3 regions of the Vibrio sp. PSi01 genome follow, and region 1 is predicted to be linked to each of the others. Evidence: predicted binding sites of a transcription regulator. Region 1 holds the regulator's gene; each other region holds the start of a gene.
What was found. The regulator PurR, encoded in region 1, represses purine synthesis genes. The targets are predictions, from matches to a motif close to TNANGNAAACGTTTNCNTNA.

Region 1 (3,476 bases):
GATTGCACTGGCGAATGACACCAATAACAAACTATTCCAAAAACCAAAGAGCGCAGCACCCAATAGGGTCACAACAGCAGCTCCTGGAATCGAGAAAGCGGTAATCATGACGTAAGCTGCGAAATAAATAGCAGCCGCGGCGATAAAATTACTGTCAATGTATTCATTCAAAACGGCTTGCTGAGCCTTGGCATTCTCAAGTGTGAGGTATTGGCCAAAGTTGACGCCTAGTAAGACAATCGTTATTACCAACACAATACCCAATATCATTTTCTTACTCATTGATACTTCCTCTAAATTTTCAATGCATACCGATAGTATAGATAGACAGGTAAAGCTTAGATTAACTTTCAACAGATATAAAAAAAAGCCGCATAAATGCGGCTTAGTTATGTGTAGTTTTAACTGATAATGTTAATTTACGCGACTGATAAGCTCTTCGCGACGCTGCTGCGGTATAACAGACCAATGTGTACCATTAATCGCACCTTCTAGCGCCCAAAGTAACTCGATACTGACAGAGGACGCGTGAGATTCCTTGATGGCGTTAAACGCGTTTACAGAGCCAGATTCATATAAACGTTCTACGGAATCTATCCCAGCCTTTTTCAACATGCGCTCGGTAGCAAGTCGAAGGTTAGGAAGGTCTTTTAATCGAGTTGGTTTAGCAGAAGACTGTTCAGCTTTTTCATCTTTAGCAAAACCCAAAGACGTAGTCGCAAGCTGCAAGATTTTTTCTTGATCCTGCCACAGGCCTTCAGGCAAAGCGAAATATTTAGTAACAACAGGGAAGCCACGTTTTTTGTAAACGTAAGGTTGAAACCCTTGTTGTTCAAATTGTTTTGTTGTGCATTTGTCCGCTCGTATATGCAACTGGTCATTTACAACCAGAGCAAACATCGTGTCATCGGCAAAAAGACCGAAGCCACCAAACATTGAACGTGATTTTATTTTTCCTAGGGACTCAAATAACTTCATTGAGTCCTTTAGTATCGGTTTATCCATGTTATTTATCTCGGTGTATTTGAACTACGCCACCAAATAAGCAGGTCCGAGAGATTAGCAAAATGTTGCAACTAAATTGTCAATAAGCCGTAAATTACTAAATTATTAGTAACCACTGCATTTTGCCATCGGTAACCCCGCTACCATACCAACGAGTGGTTTAGGCCGGAAGCTTTGCGTCTCACTCTTTCGAGTGGTTTGCCCTGTGCGTGACTGATTAAATAGAATAAAGTTTTTGTTGAATGAAGCTCACACTTGTTATTTCAAAATGTGATATTGCTTCAATTAATGATCTTGCTGTTATGATACCAGGTTCATTAATGTTGTTGATAAAAAAAGCGCACCTAAAGGTGCGCTTGATTAGAATAAACTGAATTTATCAATTAATTTAACGTTTTAACTGTACTTCGTTCAACAATTTCAGGGTGCATTTCGAAAACGCGTTTTTCATGATCTTTATCTTTGATGCGTTCTAACAAAATTTCGAATGCATTTTTACCAACACGACGCTTCGGTTGGTGAACCGTGGTCAATGGTGGGGAGAAATATTCAGCGAGTTCGATGTTATCGTAACCAATAACTGATATATCTTCAGGAATGCGAATTCCTTTTTCTTGTAATCGACTCATCAAACCTAGTGCCATGGTGTCGTTGAAACAGAACACTGCCGTTGGGCGATCTTTCATCTCAACAATCTTATCTGCTGCTATAACAGCAGTATCACATTCAAAGTTACCTTCAATGATCAAGCGTTCGTCAGTGGCAATATTAGCTTCGTCAAATGCACGTTTGTATCCTGCGATACGTTCAACACAGGCTGCTTTATCTAAGTGGCCACTTAAACAAGCAATCTTAGAGTGACCGCGTTCAATAAGGTACTTGGTCGCTAGGTAGCCACCTTCTTCAGAGTTATCAATGATCTTGTCGGCTTGAGAGCTCTCAGGACCCCAGTCCATCACTACTTTAGGAATGTCAGCGTGACGGTCTAACATTTCTCTTAGTTCTTCAGTTAGGTCTGAACACATAACCAAGATGCCATCTACACGCTTCTCTGCAAGCATTCGAATGTAATCACGTTGCTTCTCATAAATACCGCCTGTGTTACACAAAATCAAAGTGTAGCCTTGACGGTAGCAGTAGCTCTCTACGCCATCGATAACCTCAGAGAAGAATAGGTTGGTTGACTGAGTTACTAGCATGCCGATAGTGCGTGTTGTATTACATTTCAAACTACGAGCAACAGCACTCGGTGCATAGTTTAGTTCGTCTACGGCTTTGTTTACTTTTTCTTGAGTCGCTTCTGCGACAAAACGTGTTTTGTTGATTACGTGAGAAACGGTTGTTGTTGATACGCCTGCTAAGCGAGCGACATCTTTTATAGTGGCCATGGTTTTATCCTATTAGAAGCTACTTTCCCAAAGTACGGAATAAAGTAGCCGTTAAGCTACTTAACTAAGAGCTTAAATTTGTAGGGCTCTTTGGGTACTAAAGTGCTAAAAAACAAAAAACCGCTATTGAGCGGCTTGTCTTAACACCGAAATGCTTTGAACTTAAATAAGCTTAGCATTTCGTGAATGTTTCATATTTTATCGTTTGCGGTCACAATTTTAGACTGACTAGAAATTACTCGCAATATAATTCACCCAGAAATCCGGGTGAATTGTCACATTCTACTGAATTTATTTACCTAGTCGTTGGGCGAACTTATTCACCAGCTAAATATTGAGTGTCTAAATTGCAAAATGCGAGTAGCAAAGACGAGACCGAAGCGTAGAAACCAAACTGGTCAACGTCATGACATTTCACATTAAACTTTGGCAACCAAGTAAGTAGTTGCTGATCGATAAACTGCTGTTGAATGACGAACGATTTCTCTAATTCTTCTTCAAGCTCAGTTTCATTTGAACGGATGATTAGATTGCCAAGGAAGTCGAGTTCGATAGCAATGTGATCTGCAGGTTCTTTTAAGTCTTGGTTCACGATTAAGTTGTGCTTAGCCATGATGTCTTCCATGTCTTTAGCTGGCTTATCGTTTAATAGACCTGTTTCGCCGATGTACATTGAAGCGTAAGGTAAAGCACCATGTTTGTCTGTCTTCAAGAAAAGGTCGCAGAAGTCAGCAGACAGTTCCAGTTGGGCATCTTCACGTGTTTGTAGACGGTTCAATGCGTCTACAAGCTTATCAATCGAAGGCTTTAGAGCTTCATTCGAACCTAAACCAGAAAGGAAAGAACGAATTTCAACAGAGTGGTAGTGATCGAGTTCTTCTTGAGTGAGCTCTTTGGCGAATAAGCTTGATAACCACCAGTAAATTTCTGCTCTTTGCTCGTTGAATGCTTTCGTATCTTTCATTTCATAGATCCTGATTTAGTCTTGTGATGTTTATATACCCAGCGCCGTTAAGTCATTTGGGTACAAGCACACCAAGGCTGAATAACAAGGTTATTTGCTAAGCGCAAAGTGACTCGTTC
Region 2 (3,476 bases), on a different contig from region 1:
CAAGGTAATGAAGAAAAAACGGTGACAATCGAGAAAATCTCGGCTCATCGTGGCGGAGCTCCGATCGCCCAAACCCTCTATGCAGAAACCACCGAGAGCGTGGCAAAAAGAGAAGAGTTTGCAACACAACGTAAGCTGAATGCTCATAGCCCAGCACCTGAACGTCGCCCAGATAAAAAGCAACGTCGTGACATTATCAAGTTCAAGAATCAATAAGCTAGAAGGAATAGCCAAATGGCAGACCCAATGTCTACAAGTAATGTTTTAAATCGCTACCTATTTGAAGATCTATCAGTACGTGGTGAATTGGTACAAATCGATGAAGCGTACCAACAGATTATTTCTAGCAAGGAATACCCAGCGCCAGTTCAAAAGCTACTGGGCGAGCTATTGGTTTCAACGACGCTATTAACAGCGACCCTAAAGTTTGAAGGCTCTATTACCATGCAATTGCAAGGTGATGGCCCAGTATCTCTAGTTGTTATCAATGGCGATCACGACCAAAAGATCCGCGGTGTCGCTCGCTTTGAAGGCGAGATTGCTGATGATGCAGGCCTACACGACCTAATGGGTAAAGGCCACCTAGTGATCACCATCGATCCTAAGAAAGGTGAACGTTACCAAGGTATCGTTGGTCTGGAAGGCGAAACGCTTGCTGACGTTCTTGAAGGTTACTTTGCTAACTCAGAACAGCTTAAGACTCGTCTATGGCTGCGCACTGGCGAACATGAAGGCAAAGCTCACGCTGCAGGTATGCTTTTACAAGTTATGCCTGACGGCACAGGTACGCCAGATGATTTCGAGCATCTAGAGCAACTAACCGACACCGTTAAAAACGAAGAGTTGTTCTCTTTAGAAGCTAACGAACTGCTTTACCGTCTATACAACCAAGAGAAGGTTCAGGTATTTACACCTCAACCGGTTGAGTTCTTCTGTGGCTGTTCACGTGATCGAAGCGCTGCGGCTATCATTACTGTTGCTCAAGAAGAGATTTACGACATTCTAAGCACGGAAGGTAGTGTGGGACTACACTGCGATTACTGTGGCACAAACTACTCGTTCGACAAAAATGATGTAGATGCTCTTTACGCAGAAGCGGCAGATAAAGGCAGCAATACGGTTCATTAATTTACGGCGTACCAAAAACACGTAATTTACCCCAAAAAGGTCAGCACTCAGCTGGCCTTTTTTGTGATCAAAATAGCGCAAACTCCGTAACATCTCGTAATAAAATCACCGCTTAATTTTAATCAATTAATAATGTTCTCGCCCCTAGCGCAAAGGTTTGCGTACAGGATAGACTAGTTGGGCCAATATGTGACGAGGCGCTTAAAACCCCAAGGTTAATATGGATATTTTTTGAGCTGTATCCCTGTTTCCCCCGAGCCTCGTTGCTAGCATGGTGAGCAGATAACAATAAAAAATTATTACAAAATCCCTACAAAATATCCTACAAGGAGCACCTATGACCGTTATGGAACATACTAAGGCTGCACAAATTGATCTAACTAAGCACGGACTGACTGGCGTTACCGAAGTTCTTCGTAATCCTAGCTACGAGCAGTTATTCGTTGAAGAAACACTGCCGGGTCTAGAAGGCTACGAAAAAGGCGTAGTAACGGAACTAGGCTCCGTTGCGGTTGATACTGGTATCTTTACTGGCCGCTCACCAAAAGATAAGTACATTGTTAAAGATGACACAACACGCGATACCATGTGGTGGTCAGATCAAGGCAAAAATGACAACAAACCGATTACCACTGAAGTATGGGACGAGCTGAAAGAGCTTGTAACAACTCAGCTATCTGGCAAGCGTCTGTTTGTCATCGACGGTTATTGTGGTGCTAACCCAGATACGCGTTTAAGTGTGCGTATTATCACTGAAGTAGCGTGGCAAGCGCACTTCGTTAAGAACATGTTCATTCGTCCAACCGACGAAGAACTAGCAACGTTCGAACCTGATTTCGTGGTAATGAACGGTGCTAAAACAACCAACCCTAACTGGGAGAAACAAGGTCTAAACTCTGAGAACTTTGTCGCTTTCAACCTGACTGAACGTGTTCAGATCATTGGCGGTACCTGGTACGGCGGTGAGATGAAAAAAGGTATGTTCGCAATGATGAACTACCTACTACCTCTACAAGGTATTGCTTCAATGCACTGTAGTGCAAACGTTGGCGAGAAAGGCGATGTCGCTATTTTCTTCGGTCTATCAGGCACTGGTAAAACAACCCTATCAACCGATCCTAAACGTGAGCTAATCGGTGATGATGAGCACGGTTGGGATGACGATGGTATCTTCAACTTTGAAGGTGGTTGTTACGCGAAGACAATTCGTCTATCTAAAGAAGCTGAACCTGAAATCTACAACGCAATCCGTCGTGATGCACTACTAGAGAACGTAACGGTTCGTGGCGATGGTTCTATCGATTTTGATGACGGTTCAAAAACAGAGAACACTCGTGTTTCTTACCCGATTCATCACATCGACAACATTGTTAAACCAGTATCAAAAGCAGGTCACGCTCAAAAAGTTATCTTCCTGACCGCTGATGCATTTGGTGTTCTACCGCCAGTATCTAAACTGACTCCAGAACAAACGAAGTACCACTTCCTATCTGGCTTCACAGCGAAACTAGCGGGTACAGAGCGCGGTATTACTGAGCCAACTCCTACGTTCTCTGCTGCGTTCGGTGCTGCATTCCTAACTCTTCACCCAACTCAGTACGCTGAAGTGCTTGTGAAACGTATGGAAGCGGCGGGAGCAGAAGCTTACCTAGTGAACACTGGTTGGAACGGCACAGGCAAACGTATCTCGATTCAAGATACTCGTGGCATCATTGACGCTATCTTAGATGGCTCAATCGACCAAGCGGATACTAAGGTTATCCCTATGTTTAACCTAGAAGTACCGCTAGCGTTGCACGACGTAGATCCTACGATTCTTGACCCGCGTGATACGTACACTGATCCATTGCAGTGGGAAAGCAAAGCGAAAGATCTAGCAGAGCGCTTCATCAACAACTTTGACAAGTACACAGATAACGCTGAAGGTAAGTCACTGGTTGCTGCAGGTCCACAACTAGACTAACCCTAAAGTCTGCTCGGGGTTGAGCGAAATGCAAAGACCCTGTTTCAAAATGATATTTTTGTAGCAAGCCCCTCTTTTGAGGGGCTTTTTTGTTGCTGCTTACCCATTTTTGTTCCACTCTGTTTTAAGACTAGTGAAAATTAAGGCTTTCAAGGAATGAAAAAGGTATTCATGGTGCTCGGCATTGTGCTTTCCATCATCGTTGCACTTCTCGCGGCGCTGCTATTAAGCTTACAAACTCAATACCGAGCTGATGTTGCTAACTTTTTTATCAAGCATACGATTGAACAACCTGTACTCATTGAAGATATTGAGTATCAGGCGCCGTATCACATCACCTTGATGGGCATCACCCACAACCAACCTAAACAGCAAACGCCTCTTT
Region 3 (3,476 bases), on a different contig from region 1:
CTCAGAGGCAGAACAAATCATTTGTTCACACATATCATGTTTGAATTGATTAAATGCTTCAGGATCACTTTTCGCTAGTTGGACGAGTTCGTCAAAGGGGGGCAGTTTTTGATCCGACTGTGGATATGCCATGTTTCTTTCCTTAGCGTTAAGCATGTTTCATATGCTTTAAGCTTAAGAAATAAATTAGTACAAATTTTAATCAATTTGTATTTTCTCAATCTTGAGACAAGATCAATGACTTGGCGTCAGCCTGCTGGACTTGGACTTGGACTTGGACTTGGTATTGATACAGAGGCTACGTTAAAAGTGCTGGTGTTAAAGTATAAGTACAGCGTCGCTCACCAGCGATAATGTGTTCAGTGCGGCTTACATGACACTCACCTTTGAGTAACTCAGTAAATACATTGAGCTCAGATTGACAGAGGCTTGGACAGCGAGTCGCTGCTTTACAGATAGGACAGTGATTTTCGATCAAGATATAGTTATCACCTTGTTCTTGAAGTTCTGCCATGTAGCCTTCTTCTTCGCGAAGTTGGGTGAGTTTTTCAAGTTTACTGATCAGATTATTACAGTCGGATAGAGCGGCTTGATATTGCTTAAGAGTGTGCTGTTCACGTTCAGCTGCAACTTTAGCTAAGCCTTCTTTGCCAAATAGGTTTTCGACAGCGTCAATCACCTGAATGGTGAGTTCACCGTGTCGGTCTGAGAATTGACTATGCCCTTGCTGAGTCAGAGACCAGTGGCGGGTAGGGCGTCCCACTTTTACTTTTACGTCATGAAACGCAAGAATACCGTCATCTTCCAAACTTTGCAGGTGCTGTCTTGCACCCATTGTCGTCATGCCAAATTCTTCTGACAATTGTTTCGCGGTTACCGCGCCTTGACGCTTAATGGTTTGTAAGATTTTGTCGCTCGTTTTCATACTATCCCTACCTCATGAACCTTACTATTATGGGGCAAGGTGTTTATAAAGCAAACCATTTACTATATTGATAACCATTTACTATATTGATTGTAAATGGTGCCATTCTCGTAGGACATAAAACAAAAGGCTGATACTTGGTATCAGCCTTCGAATGTTTTGTTTAACCGAGCTTAGGTTTACAGGATATGACCCACTACTTCTGGGTCTTTACGCTCTAGATAGTGGATAGACTTGATACGACGGATCGTACGGCAGCGACCACGGATAAGCAGTGTTTCTGTGGTTGCGATATTACCTTTGCGAGAAATACCTTCTAGTAAGTCACCCTTAGTGATACCTGTTGCTGAGAATACAACGTTGTCGCTGCGCGCCATGTCTTCCATTTTTAACACGATGCCCGCTGTTACGCCCATTTCAGCACAACGTTCTAGTTCAATTTCGCCGTGTTTACGGTTTTCTTCTGTGTCGCCTTTGACTTCATGACGAGGGAGAAGACGGCCGTGCATGTCGCCGTCTAGTGCGCGAATAACCGCAGCAGAAACCACACCTTCAGGTGCACCGCCGATGCAGTACATGACGTCTACTTCGCTATCTGGCATACACGTTAGGATTGAAGCAGCAACATCACCATCAGGCACTGCAAATACACGGACGCCCATTGCTTGCATGTCAGCGATGATTTGATCGTGACGAGGTTTAGCAAGCGTGGTTACTACTAGAGTATCGAGTGTTTTACCTAATGCTTTAGCGATGTTTTCGAGGTTCTCGGTCAATGGAAGCTCTAGGTCAATCACGCCTTTAGCGCCAGGGCCTACTACCAATTTTTCCATGTACATATCAGGCGCTTTAAGGAAGCTGCCTTTTTCGCCTGCAGCAAGTACTGCCAATGCATTTGATTGACCCATTGCTGTCATGCGTGTCCCTTCAATTGGGTCAACTGCGATGTCGACAGCGTCGCCGCCTACACCTACGTTTTCGCCGATGTATAGCATGGGTGCATCATCGATTTCACCTTCGCCGATAACAATCTCACCGCTAATTTCGGTTTTGTTTAATAGGCTACGCATTACTTCTACAGCAGCGCCATCTGCAGCGTTTTTATCGCCACGGCCAAGCCACTTGTAACCAGCTAGTGCTGCACCTTCTGTGACACGAGAGAATGACATTGCTAAATCGCGTTTCATGCGGACTCCAAAATTTTCAAAGGGGGAATAGAAATTTCGCGGCGAATTTTACCATATCCAAAAGGAAACGTTTGCCTTTTTGTTTTTTGGGGATTGCTCTTGATCAATTTGCGGTCGAAAACCGGTAATATTCATCAAAATAATCAGTCTGTTGTTGCGTTGGTAATAGTTCACGTCAATATTCGGTAAAAAGCGCTGTTTTTTTCATCGAATGACGCAAAATATCGAATATATTGAGTGTTTATCCTTGCTCTGCTGAGTAGAATGGGGAAATAAGTGGAGTGAACCTTCACCATCAAACGAATAACTTAAAGGTAGGCCAGAATGTCTTTTGAAGTACTAGAGCAGCTAGAAGCAAAAATTCAAACAGCAGTAGATACAATTGCACTTCTTCAAATGGAAGTGGAAGAGCTTAAAGAAGAGAAACAAGCACTAGCAACTGAAGCTAGTGAGCTTAAAGCAAGTCGTCATGAGCTAGAGCAAAAAACTCAGCAAATGCAGGAAGAGCATTCTGCATGGCAAGATCGTATCCGTAACCTTCTTGGTAAAATGGATGACGTAGAGTAATTGACTCTTCGGATTTAAAAAAACGCCCGCTACTGATTAGCGGGCGTTTTTGTTTGTGTTCTAATGCTTCGTACTCTTATGCTTTGTTTTATTATTCAAAGCTGAGTTACTCGACCTCTTCTTCTTCAACATCCAGATCAAGTTCTACATCCAGAGGCTCTGCAGAAAGGATGATGCCGGTGTTGTCTGCGTAGAGGTAATCTTCCGGTAAGAAGGTCACGCTACCAAAGTTAACCGGTACATCAATCTCACCTACTCCACCTTGGCTTGCGCCGACAGGTATAGAGGCTAGGGCTTGAATACCTAGGTTCATATCTTCAAGCTCATCGACTTCACGCACACAGCCGTAAACCACAATACCTTCCCACTCATTGTCTTCGGCAAGTAGGGCTATCTCCGCATCGATCAGCGCTTTACGTAGTGAGCCGCCACCATCGATTAACAACACTCGTCCCAAGCCATCTTGCTCTAATACGGAGCGAATCAAAGCGTTGTCTTCAAAACACTTTAATGTCGTGATCTGTCCGGCGAAGGATGCTCGTCCACCGAAGTTGCTGAACATTGGTTCCACGACATCCACTTGATCCAGATATATGTCGCACAGTGCTGAAGTGTTGTATTCCATTTGCGTACCTTTTGAACAATGAGCTTAGTTTGAGTATATCGGTGCTTGATCCCTTTGCAATGATTAGTCTCAATTAACTCAGTAGAGTTTGAGCTACGACAACCCCTGCAAACAATAGGTTAGTGACCAGTGAGCATTTCACAATGACAGGCATCATCGGCGCTATTTGTGC

Region 2: the regulator PurR is predicted to act here: its motif matches at 1,274-1,293, upstream of pckA (phosphoenolpyruvate carboxykinase (ATP)).
Region 3: the regulator PurR is predicted to act here: its motif matches at 2,172-2,191, upstream of glpX (class II fructose-bisphosphatase).

What each region holds. Positions count from the first base shown of each region.
Region 1 covers NZ_JBHNYN010000003.1:362,433-365,908, reverse strand. Annotated here, with positions in the region: gene ACFI6G_RS06955 (TVP38/TMEM64 family protein) at 1-282, opposite strand, end outside; gene ACFI6G_RS06950 (TfoX/Sxy family DNA transformation protein) at 415-1,005, opposite strand; cyclic di-GMP riboswitch class I at 1,133-1,218, opposite strand; gene purR (HTH-type transcriptional repressor PurR) at 1,389-2,393, opposite strand; gene torD (molecular chaperone TorD) at 2,710-3,357, opposite strand.
Region 2 covers NZ_JBHNYN010000015.1:85,141-88,616, forward strand. Annotated here, with positions in the region: gene hslR (ribosome-associated heat shock protein Hsp15) at 1-216, shown strand, start outside; gene hslO (Hsp33 family molecular chaperone HslO) at 235-1,128, shown strand; gene pckA (phosphoenolpyruvate carboxykinase (ATP)) at 1,466-3,091, shown strand; gene ACFI6G_RS17610 (AsmA family protein) at 3,248-3,476, shown strand, end outside.
Region 3 covers NZ_JBHNYN010000012.1:72,362-75,837, reverse strand. Annotated here, with positions in the region: gene ACFI6G_RS15820 (DUF3135 domain-containing protein) at 1-132, opposite strand, end outside; gene ACFI6G_RS15815 (helix-turn-helix transcriptional regulator) at 299-925, opposite strand; gene glpX (class II fructose-bisphosphatase) at 1,105-2,112, opposite strand; gene zapB (cell division protein ZapB) at 2,437-2,679, shown strand; gene rraA (ribonuclease E activity regulator RraA) at 2,786-3,304, opposite strand; gene ACFI6G_RS15795 (1,4-dihydroxy-2-naphthoate polyprenyltransferase) at 3,378-3,476, opposite strand, start outside.